DNA from 2 places in the Pseudomonas sp. MM227 genome. Region 2 is predicted to be linked to the other one. Evidence: predicted binding sites of a transcription regulator. Region 2 holds the regulator's gene; the other holds the start of a gene.

Region 1 (5,190 bases), 2.3 Mb from region 2:
ATCGCTTCTTCTCCAGCGGTACCCATACCCATCAGGGCATGTTCGCTACCATGGGCTGTTTCCCCAACCTGCCGGGCTTCGAATACCTGATGCAGACCCCCGAGGGCAGCCACAAGCTCTCCGGGCTGCCGGAGATGCTCAGCGCCGCGCGTGGTTACGACGACGTGTATGTCTATAACGGCGACTTCGCCTGGGACAACCAGTCCGGGTTCTTCAGCAACCAGGGCATGACCACGTTCATCGGCCGCAACGACTTCGTCAATCCAGTGTTCTCCGATCCGACCTGGGGCGTGTCCGACCAGGACATGTTCGACCGCGGCAACGAAGAACTGGCCAAGCGCGGCGCCGCCGGCAAGCCGTTCTACGCACTGCTGCAGACCCTGTCCAACCACGTGCCCTACGCTCTGCCGGCAAATCTGCCAGTAGACAAGGTCACCGGGCGCGGCAGCCTGGACCTGCACCTGACCGCCATGCGCTACTCGGACTGGGCCTTGGGCCAGTTCTTCGAAAAGGCGCGCAAGGAGCCGTACTTCAAGGAAACCCTGTTCATCGTGCTGGGCGACCATGGCTTCGGTAACCAGAAGCAGATCACCGAGATGGACCTGGGCCGCTTCAACGTACCGCTGCTGCTGGTCGGGCCGGGCATCCAGGAGAAATTCGGCAAGGTCAACCACACCGTCGGCTCGCAGCCCGATGTGGTACCGACCATCATGGGCCGCCTGGGCGGCGCCAGCCAGCACCAGTGCTGGGGACGCGACCTGCTCAACCTGCCTGCCGGCGACCCCGGCTTCGCCGTGATCAAGCCTTCGGGCAGCGAGCAGACCGTGGCGATCATCAAGGGCGACCGCATTCTGGTCGAGCCCCGTGACATGGACACGCGGCTGTATCGCTATCAGCTGGGCCGTGAATTCGACGCCCAGCTGATCCCCGATGCCGACGATGTGCCGCAATTGCGGGCCAAGCTGGACTCGTTCATCCAGACCGCGACCAAGAGCCTGCTGGACAACACCGCAGGTGCGGTGGAGAGCAAGCAGGAGTAAGTACCTGGTGTACTGTAAAAGGCCCTTCGGGGCCTTTTTTCATGGCCGTGTCGGCGCTGCGTGGCACGCCTCCGGCAATCCGCTGGCCGGAACGAATCCCCGCCGCTGCGAGTCAACGTTGTGTGAGCGTATCAAGCAGATTCCTGCCTGAATTCCGTCGAGGAGATGTACACCGATGAAAGAGTGGAAAATCAGCTTCGTCAACAAGGATGGCGTGCTGGACAGCATGGCTATCCGTGCTGACACCTGCCCGTCGATCGAAGAGGCGGCAACGCTCGTTCGCTCCAAGCTGTACCCCGTCGCAGCCGGACTGGATGAAGTCAATCTTCCCGACAACGTTGCCTCGCCGGTTGCCAAGACCCTCAAGTCGCAGCACAGCGTGGAAATCACGGCCATCACCGAAGTCGCATGAATTTCATCTGATCCGGGCCATTGGCACGGGCCCGGCCTTCGCGCTACTCTGCGGGCAGGGTCCCCACGGATCCTGCTGCTCGTTTTCGTACCATGCTTCTTGCAACAGGCTCGATTCCAGGCGCCGCGTCCTCGACGCTGCACCGCACCCATTCCTTGTTCCGAGGAGGTTCTGGAAGTACTGAAAGTCTATCCGTCGTTATTGCTGAGGGAGACGATTCATGAGCACAACCTATCAAGAAGACATCAGCAGCAATGTATTGCGCCGCATGAAAGAGGGCGGTTTCGATTTCGCACGCATTCATCCTATCGAGTTCTATGCGGTCTTTCCCGATGAAGACCGGGCGCGGACGGCTGCCGGCAAGTTTCGCGGCGAGTCGCTCAATGCCCAGATAAGCGAGCGCGACGACGGTGCCTGGCACCTGGAGTTAAGCAAGCTGATGTACGCGACCTACGGCGGCATCGGTGAATTCGAGCAGGATTTCGAAGCCGTGGTCGAGCCTCTGGGAGGTGAAATCGAGGGGTGGGGCGTGAAGCACGAGGTCCAACGCCCGCAGGCCTGAAACCAGGTGGACCACGGCAGCGCCGTGGTTCACCTGCTCAGCGAATCGCAGGCAAAAAAAAGCCGCTCACTAGGTGGCGGCGAAAGGGAATTCGGTGACTCGCAATGGGGCGCCAAGCTTTTGCCGGTGCCGATGAATTAAATATGCACTAACGCTGCAAGCTATTGAATTCAACTCTGTCTATGCTGGTCATAGCCTCAAGCCGCTTGAAAAATCCGCTTCGCAATGAAGCGTATGTCAGCGGCGTTCGGACGTTGCCGCACAATAACGGTGCACGGTTCCCGGCTGGGAATTCCAAGCGCTTGATTTAATGGCACATATGCCGATGGCACGGGCCTTGCGAAGGCTCTTGGGTCCGGGTGACAAGGAGTACGGCATGAGCCGCACCTATTATGATGAGATGTACGATGCCGATGGCCAAGTTCGCCCGCATTACCGGGAGTTCGCCCGTTGGTTGGCCGATACGCCGCAGGAACTGCTTGCCCAGCGTCGACGCGAGGCCGATTTGTTGTTTCATCGAGCCGGCATCACCTTCACCTTGTATGGCGACGAGCAGGGTACCGAACGGCTGATTCCCTTCGACACCATTCCACGCAGCATTCCTGCCAGCGAATGGCGCATCGTGGAGCGTGGCTGTATCCAGCGCGTCAAGGCGCTGAACATGTTCCTCGCCGACCTGTATCACGACCAGCGCATCATCAAGGCCGGGATCATCCCTGCCGAGCAGGTGCTGGCCAACGAGCAGTATCAGCTGGCGATGCAAGGACTGGACTTGCACCGCGATATCTATTCGCACATTTCCGGGGTCGACCTGGTGCGCGACGGTGACGGCTCCTACTACGTCCTGGAAGACAACCTGCGCACGCCCAGTGGCGTGAGCTACATGCTCGAAGACCGCAAGATGATGATGCGGCTGTTTCCCGAGTTGTTCGCCGCGCAGCGCATCGCTCCCGTGGATCACTACCCCAATCTGCTGCTCGATACCCTGAAAAGCTCCAGCGCGATCGACAATCCCAGCGTGGTGGTGCTGACCCCGGGCCGGTTCAACAGTGCGTTCTTCGAGCACGCCTTCCTGGCGCGCGAAATGGGCGTGGAACTGGTGGAAGGTGCGGACCTGTTCGTGCGTGACGACAAGGTGTTCATGCGCACCACCGACGGACCCAAGCCGGTGGACGTGATCTATCGACGCCTGGACGACGCCTTCCTCGATCCATTGGCTTTCAACCCCGACTCCATGCTCGGCGTACCCGGCCTGCTGGCCGCGTATCGCTCCGGAAATGTGGTATTGGCCAATGCCATCGGCACCGGCGTGGCCGACGACAAGTCGGTCTACCCCTTCGTCACCGACATGATCCGCTTCTACCTGGATGAAGAACCCATCCTCAAGAACGTGCCGACCTGGCAGTGCCGCAAGCCTTCGGAGCTGTCCCATGTGCTGGCCAACCTGCCTGATCTGGTGGTCAAGGAAACCCAGGGTTCGGGTGGCTACGGCATGCTGGTAGGCCCTTGCGCGAGTGCCGCCGAAATCGAAAACTTCCGGGCGCGCCTCAAGGCCCGACCCCATGCCTACATCGCCCAACCCACGTTGTCGCTGTCAACCTGCCCGACGTTCGTCGAGAACGGCATCGCACCGCGCCACATCGACCTTCGCCCCTTCGTTCTGGCCGGCCGTGAAACCCGCGTGGTGCCAGGCGGCCTGACCCGCGTGGCGTTGCGTGAAGGCTCGCTGGTGGTGAATTCGTCGCAGGGCGGCGGGACCAAAGACACCTGGGTGGTCGAGGATTAAGGATGCCTGCCAATGCTAAGTAGAACTGCCTCTGATCTGTATTGGATGTCGCGCTATCTGGAGCGCGTCGAAAACCTCGCGCGCATGCTCGATGTCAGCTATTCGCTGTCGTTGATGCCGCAGGATGGCCGCGGTGACGGCCTCGACGAAATCGCCATGCCGCTGTTGATCACCGGCACCCTGGAAGACTACCTGGAACGTCACGGCCAGCTGCATGCCGAGCGCCTGCTGCATTTCTTTGCTTTGGATCCGGCCAATCCGGCCAGCATCTACAGCTGCCTGGGGGCGGCACGGGCCAGCGCTCATGCGGTACGCGGGCGGATCACTGCCGACATGTGGGAGAACATCAACTCCACCTGGCTGGAGATCCGCGGGATTGCCGAGCAGGGCGTGGGTCGCTATGGCATGAGTCGGTTCTGCGACTGGGTCAAGGAGCGCGCCCACCTGTTTCGTGGAGCGACCTATGGCACGCTGATGCGCAACGATGCGTTCCGCTTCATTCGCCTGGGCACCTTCATCGAGCGCGCCGACAACACCCTGCGCTTGCTCGATGCGCGTTACGAAATGCTCGGCGACGATGCCTATTCAGTCGACGACAGCTCGGCCCGTGGTTACTACCAGTGGAGTGCGCTGCTGCGCGCGCTGTCGAGCTTCGAGGCCTACACCGAAATCTATCGCGATGCACCGGCCGCCAAGCCGGTGGCCGAACTGTTGCTGCTGCGCGCCGACGTGCCCCGTTCGCTGCGCGCGTGTACCGAGGAGATCAACCAGATTCTCGCCGACCTGCCCGGCGCCAATGGTCGCCCGGCGCAGCGCCTGGCCGCCGAACTGGATGCACGCCTGCGCTACACCGGTATCGACGAGATCCTCGACGAAGGCCTGCACGAGTGGTTGAACGAACAGATCCCGCTGGTGCGCCAGTTGGGCAATGCGATCCACAGTGCCTATCTGGAGGCTGTATGAGGCTTAACATCAGTCACGAAACCGCCTATCACTACGATGACGAGGTGCGCGCCAGCATCCAGTACCTGCGCCTTACGCCGCACGACAGCGAACGCCAGCGCATTCTCAGCTGGCAGCTTGACCTGCCGCGCCCGGTGCGCGCCCAGCTCGACCCGTTCGGCAACATCCTGCATGTGCTGACCCTGGACGAGCCGCACGACGCGATCATCATCGGCGCGCGTGGCCAGGTCGAGATCGACGAAACCCGCGAGGCCGAACACGAGACACAGTCACCACTGCCGTTCCTGCGGTTCACCCGGCTGACCGAGGCCGACGACGCCTTGCGTGCCTTTGCCGCCGAACAGTGCCACACGCGGCGCGACCGCAATGGCCTGATCGACCTGATGCAGGGCCTGCACCAGCACATCACCTACACCAGCGGTGCGAC
Region 2 (5,190 bases):
GCTTTCCTGATTGGCGCCGCGTCTGGGCTGGTCGAGCCGGTATTCGCCGTGCTCTGTGCCTGGTTGGTGCGCATGGGCGAGCTGTTGCTGCCCTTGGGCCTGGCCTTCGCGGCCGGCGCGATGCTGCTGGTAGTGACCCACGAGATCATTCCCGAGTCACGCAGCAATGGTCATCACAAGTTGGCGAGCCTGGGCCTGTGTGTAGGGTTCTGCCTGATGATGGTCATGGACACTGCGCTGTCTTGACCCCTGACCCTTGAACCCAGAGCTCAGAACCTGACGTAGCGCAGTACTCGACTGCCGCTACCGGGTTCTGCTTCTCGGCCGTTGGCTGGCTTTACTCGCCTTCGTCGAACTTGTCGTTGATCAGTTTGACGATGGCATCGAGCGCCTGCTGATCCTGCTCGCCTTCGGTGTGCAGGTGAATGGTGGTGCCTTTTCCGGCTGCCAACATCATTACACCCATGATGCTCTTGCCGTCGACCAAAGCTTCTGGTGTGCGGCCGACGCGTACCTGGCAGGGAAAGCGTCCCGCCACGCCGACGAATTTCGCTGCGGCGCGGGCGTGCAGGCCGAGCTTGTTGATGATTTCTACTTGGAGGGCGGGCATTGCGCGGGGGATCCTTTCAGCTGAGGTCGCGATGGCGAACCTGGACGTTCTTGAGCGACTGCTGCAGCAATCGGCCCAGGCGCTCGGTCAAGTATACCGAGCGATGATGCCCGCCTGTACAGCCGATGGCGATGGTGACATAGGCGCGACTGCTGGCGGCGAAGCGCGGCAGCCATTTGAGCAGGTAGGAGGAGATGTCCTGGTACATCTCTTCGACGTCCGGCTGGGCCGCCAGGTATTCGGCGACCGGGGCGTCGAGCCCGGACTGTTCTCGCAGCTCCGGCTTCCAGTAGGGGTTGGGCAGGCAGCGCACGTCGAACACCAGGTCGGCGTCTATGGGCATGCCGCGCTTGAACCCGAATGACTCCACCAGAAAGGCCGTACCAGGCTCTGGCTTGTTCAGCAGCCGGACCTTGATTGCATCGCGCAGCTGGTAGAGGTTCAGGTTGGTCGTGTTGATCTTGAGGTCGGCCAGATCGACGATGGGCCCGAGCAGGTCGCTTTCGACGCGGATGGCCTCGGCCAGCGAGCGGCTCTCGTTGCTCAGCGGGTGGCGGCGACGGGTCTCGGAAAAACGCTTGAGCAGCGTTTCTTCGTCGGCGTCCAGGTACAGAACATCGCAATTGATGTGCTTGGCCCGTACTTCGGCCAGCAGTTGGGGAAAACGTGATAAATGGCTGGGCAGGTTGCGCGCATCGATTGACACCGCTACCTGCGGCTGTGCCAGCTCGGTGTGGATCAGGGCACGCTCTGCCAGTTCGGGTAGTAACCCGGCCGGCAGGTTGTCGATGCAATAGAAACCGTTGTCTTCGAGAACATCCAGGGCAGTGCTCTTGCCTGAGCCTGAGCGGCCACTGACGATGATCAAACGCATGGTTAATGACCGCTCTGTTCGTCCAGTACCACTTGGTACAAGGCTTGATTGCTGGGCGCCGAACGCAGTTTCTCACGCACTTCCTTGCGATCGAGCATGCTGGCGATCTGGCGGAGCAACTCCAGGTGGGCATCGGTGGCCGCTTCGGGTACCAGAAGCACGAACAGCAGATCCACGGGAGCGCCGTCGATGGCGTCGTAGTCGATCGGGGCGCTCAGGTGGATAAGGGCGCTGACGGGTGTATCGCAGCCCTTCAGGCGACAATGCGGGATGGCAATGCCGTTGCCGAATCCGGTCGAGCCCAGTTTTTCACGGGCAACGAGCGCTTCGAATACCGTTTGGGTATCCAGCGTGGGCACTTCGCGACCGATCAACTCGGCGATGTTTTCGAGTGCTTTCTTCTTGCTGCCGCCCGGCACGTTCACGCATGAACGGCCGGGGGTCAGGATGGTTTCTAGTCGGATCATGAGTGGGGAGTGTCAGCGAGCAGTCGCGCCTTGCAGCAGACTTTGCTGTTTTTCCTTATGCTTTTTGAGTTGGCGATCCAGCTTGTCGGTAAGCAGGTCGATGGCCGCGTACATGTCGTCATGTTCGGCGTTGGCAACCACCTCACCACCGGGTATGCGCAGGGTGGCTTCGATTTTCTGTTTGAGCTTCTCGACCTCCATGATCACCTGAACGTTGGTGATCTTGTCGAAATGACGTTCGAGCCGCTCGAGTTTTTCCCCGATGTAGGTTCGCAGGGGTTCGGTCACATCCAGTTGGTGTCCACTGATGTTGACTTGCATACCGCTTCTCCTTATTGCCATTGCATAAAGAAGCAGGCTTGGGTGCCTGCCACTGGAACGCTGTGGCACATCGCAGGGCTACATCAACCGCTTGCGTTCGCTGGACGGCGCAATCCCGAGGGATTCGCGATACTTGGCGACCGTTCGGCGGGCTACCTGGATGCCTTGTGCCTCCAGTAAACCAGCGATCTTGCTGTCACTCAACGGCTTTTTCTGATTTTCGGCCGCGACCAGTTTCTTGATGATCGCGCGGATCGCCGTGGAGGAGCATTCGCCACCTTCCGAGGTACTGACATGGCTCGAAAAAAAGTATTTCAGCTCGTATATGCCACGGGGTGTATGCATGTATTTCTGCGTGGTCACCCGTGAAATGGTCGATTCGTGCATGCCCACCGCCTCGGCGATGTCGTGCAGCACCAGAGGCTTCATGGCCTCGTCGCCATAGTCGAGGAAGCCGCGCTGGTGCTCGACGATCTGCGTCGCCACCTTCATCAGGGTCTCGTTACGGCTCTGCAGGCTCTTGATGAACCAGCGCGCTTCCTGCAGCTGGTTGCGCATGAAGGTGTTGTCGGCGCTGGTATCGGCGCGCCGCACGAAACCGGCGTACTGCGGATTGACTCGCAGGCGTGGCACGGACTCCTGATTGAGCTCGACCAGCCAGCGGTCGCTGTCCTTGCGCACGATGACATCGGGCACGACGTATTCCGGCTCGCTGGATTCGATCTGCGAGCCGGGTCGCGGATTGAGGCTCTGCACCAGCTCGATGACCTGGCGCAGCTCGTCTTCCTTGAGCTTCATGCGGCGCATCAGCTGGCTGTAGTCGCGCGAGCCGAGCATGTCGATGAAGTCGCTGACCAGGCGCTGGGCTTCGGCCAGCCAACGGGTCTTGGGCGGCAGCTGGCGCAGCTGCAGCATCAGGCATTCGCTCAGGTTGCGGGCGCCAATGCCAGCGGGCTCGAACTGCTGGATGCGGTGCAGCACCGCTTCGATCTCATCCAGCTCGATGTCCAGTTCAGGATCGAAAGACTCGCAGATTTCCTGCAGCGTCTCGTCCAGGTAACCCTGGTTGTTGATGCAGTCGATGATGGTCACGGCGATCAGCCGATCGGTGTCGGACATGGGCGCCAGGTTCAGCTGCCACAACAGATGCGTCTGCAGGCTTTCGCCGACCGATGTGCGCGTGGTGAAGTCCCACTCGTCGTCATCGTTGCTCGGCAGGCTGCTGGCGCTGGTCTGGTAGATGTCTTCCCAGGCGGTGTCCACAGGCAGTTCGCTGGGGATGCGCTCGTTCCAGTCGCCTTCCTCGAGGTTGTCGACCGTAGGCGCGGATTCCTGGAAGCTCGGCTCCTGGATTTCCTGGGGCGGTGTCTGCTCGACCTTGTCGGCCAGCGGGTCGCTGTTGTCGAAGTCGTCGCCTTCTTCCTGGCGTTCGAGCATGGGATTGGATTCCAGCGCTTCCTGAATCTCCTGTTGGAGGTCCAGGGTCGATAGCTGGAGAAGGCGGATGGCCTGTTGCAACTGCGGTGTCATCGTCAGTTGCTGGCCCATACGTAGGACGAGCGATGGTTTCATGGCAGGAACTTAACACCTTGGTCGCCGGCGCGAAGCGCCTTCTACTACGGGTACCGAAGCACCCGGCTTATGTCGTAAGCAAATTATATGCCTGAAACCTGAGTGTTTGCCTAGGGCGCCATGAAAATTAATGCCCGTGGGAGGGCGCTGGCGCCCTCGGGCCTTACAAGCGGAACTCGTGGCCCAGGTAGACTTCGCGCACCAGATCGTTGGCCAGAATGGTCTGGGCATCGCCTTCGGCAATCAGCTGGCCGTCGTTGACGATGTAGGCCGTTTCGCAGATATCCAGGGTCTCGCGGACGTTGTGGTCGGTGATCAATACGCCGATGCCCTTGGTCTTGAGGTGGTGGATAATCTGCTTGATGTCGCCGACCGAAATCGGATCGACACCGGCGAAGGGTTCGTCGAGCAGGATGAACTTGGGTGCGGTGGCCAGGGCGCGGGCGATCTCTACGCGGCGACGTTCACCCCCCGAAAGACTCATGCCCAGGTTGTCGCGGATGTGCGTGATGTGGAATTCCTGCAGCAGGCCTTCGAGCTCTGCCAGCCGAGCCGTGGCATCGAGTTCCTTGCGGGTTTCCAGAATGGCCATGATGTTGTCGGCCACCGACAGCTTGCGGAAGATCGAGGCCTCCTGCGGCAGGTAACCGATGCCGGAGCGGGCGCGGCCATGCATCGGCTGGTGACTGACGTCCAGGTCGTCGATGAGCACACGGCCCTGATCGGCCTGCACCAGGCCGACGATCATGTAGAAACAGGTGGTCTTGCCGGCCCCGTTGGGGCCCAGCAGGCCGACGATCTGCCCGCTTTCGATGGACAGGCTGACGTCGCGTACGACTTGCCGGCTCTTGTAGCTCTTGGCCAGGTGCTGCGCTTTCAGAACTGCCATTACTGGGCCTTCTGCGGTGCGTCGGATTTCTTCTTCGGCTGGATCACCATGTCGATGCGCGGACGAGGCGTGGTGACCTTGCTGCCCGTGGCACGGCCGGCGTTGACCACCTGGCGCACGGTGTCGTAGACGATCTTCTCGCCTTCGGACGTGTTGCCGTCGTTGATGACCTTGGCCTTGTCGATCAGCACGATGCGGTTCTGCGCCGCGAAGTACTGGATGGTCATGCCGTAGGCCTGCACGATGGGCTTGTCGGCGGCGGGTTTCTGCTCGTAGTAGGCCAGGTTGCCGACAGCAGTGAACACGTCCACGTCGCCCGTGGCATTGCGGGTGATGGTCACGGTATTGCCGGTGATCTTCATCGACCCTTGGGTAATGATCACATTGCCCTTGTAGGTCGCCACACCCTGTTTGTCGTCGAGCTGGGCATCGTCGGACTGGATATGAATGGGCTGAT

What was found. Region 2 encodes sigma-54, which starts transcription at its own class of promoters, with help from an activator protein. Its sites were predicted from a motif close to ANTGGCATNNANNTTGCTNT; they were not measured.
Region 1: the regulator sigma-54 is predicted to act here: its motif matches at 2,339-2,358, upstream of ONG87_RS14585 (circularly permuted type 2 ATP-grasp protein).

What each region holds. Positions count from the first base shown of each region.
Region 1 covers NZ_OX352319.1:3,224,696-3,229,885, reverse strand. The annotation lists gene ONG87_RS14600 (LTA synthase family protein) at 1-1,040, shown strand, start outside; gene ONG87_RS14595 (hypothetical protein) at 1,216-1,452, shown strand; gene ONG87_RS14590 (ribonuclease E inhibitor RraB) at 1,673-2,014, shown strand; gene ONG87_RS14585 (circularly permuted type 2 ATP-grasp protein) at 2,391-3,800, shown strand; gene ONG87_RS14580 (alpha-E domain-containing protein) at 3,813-4,763, shown strand; gene ONG87_RS14575 (transglutaminase family protein) at 4,760-5,190, shown strand, end outside.
Region 2 covers NZ_OX352319.1:946,417-951,606, forward strand. The annotation lists gene ONG87_RS04205 (ZIP family metal transporter) at 1-246, shown strand, start outside; gene ONG87_RS04210 (HPr family phosphocarrier protein) at 338-610, opposite strand; gene rapZ (RNase adapter RapZ) at 627-1,484, opposite strand; gene ptsN (PTS IIA-like nitrogen regulatory protein PtsN) at 1,487-1,951, opposite strand; gene raiA (ribosome-associated translation inhibitor RaiA) at 1,964-2,272, opposite strand; gene ONG87_RS04230 (RNA polymerase factor sigma-54) at 2,351-3,844, opposite strand; gene lptB (LPS export ABC transporter ATP-binding protein) at 4,008-4,733, opposite strand; gene lptA (lipopolysaccharide transport periplasmic protein LptA) at 4,733-5,190, opposite strand, start outside.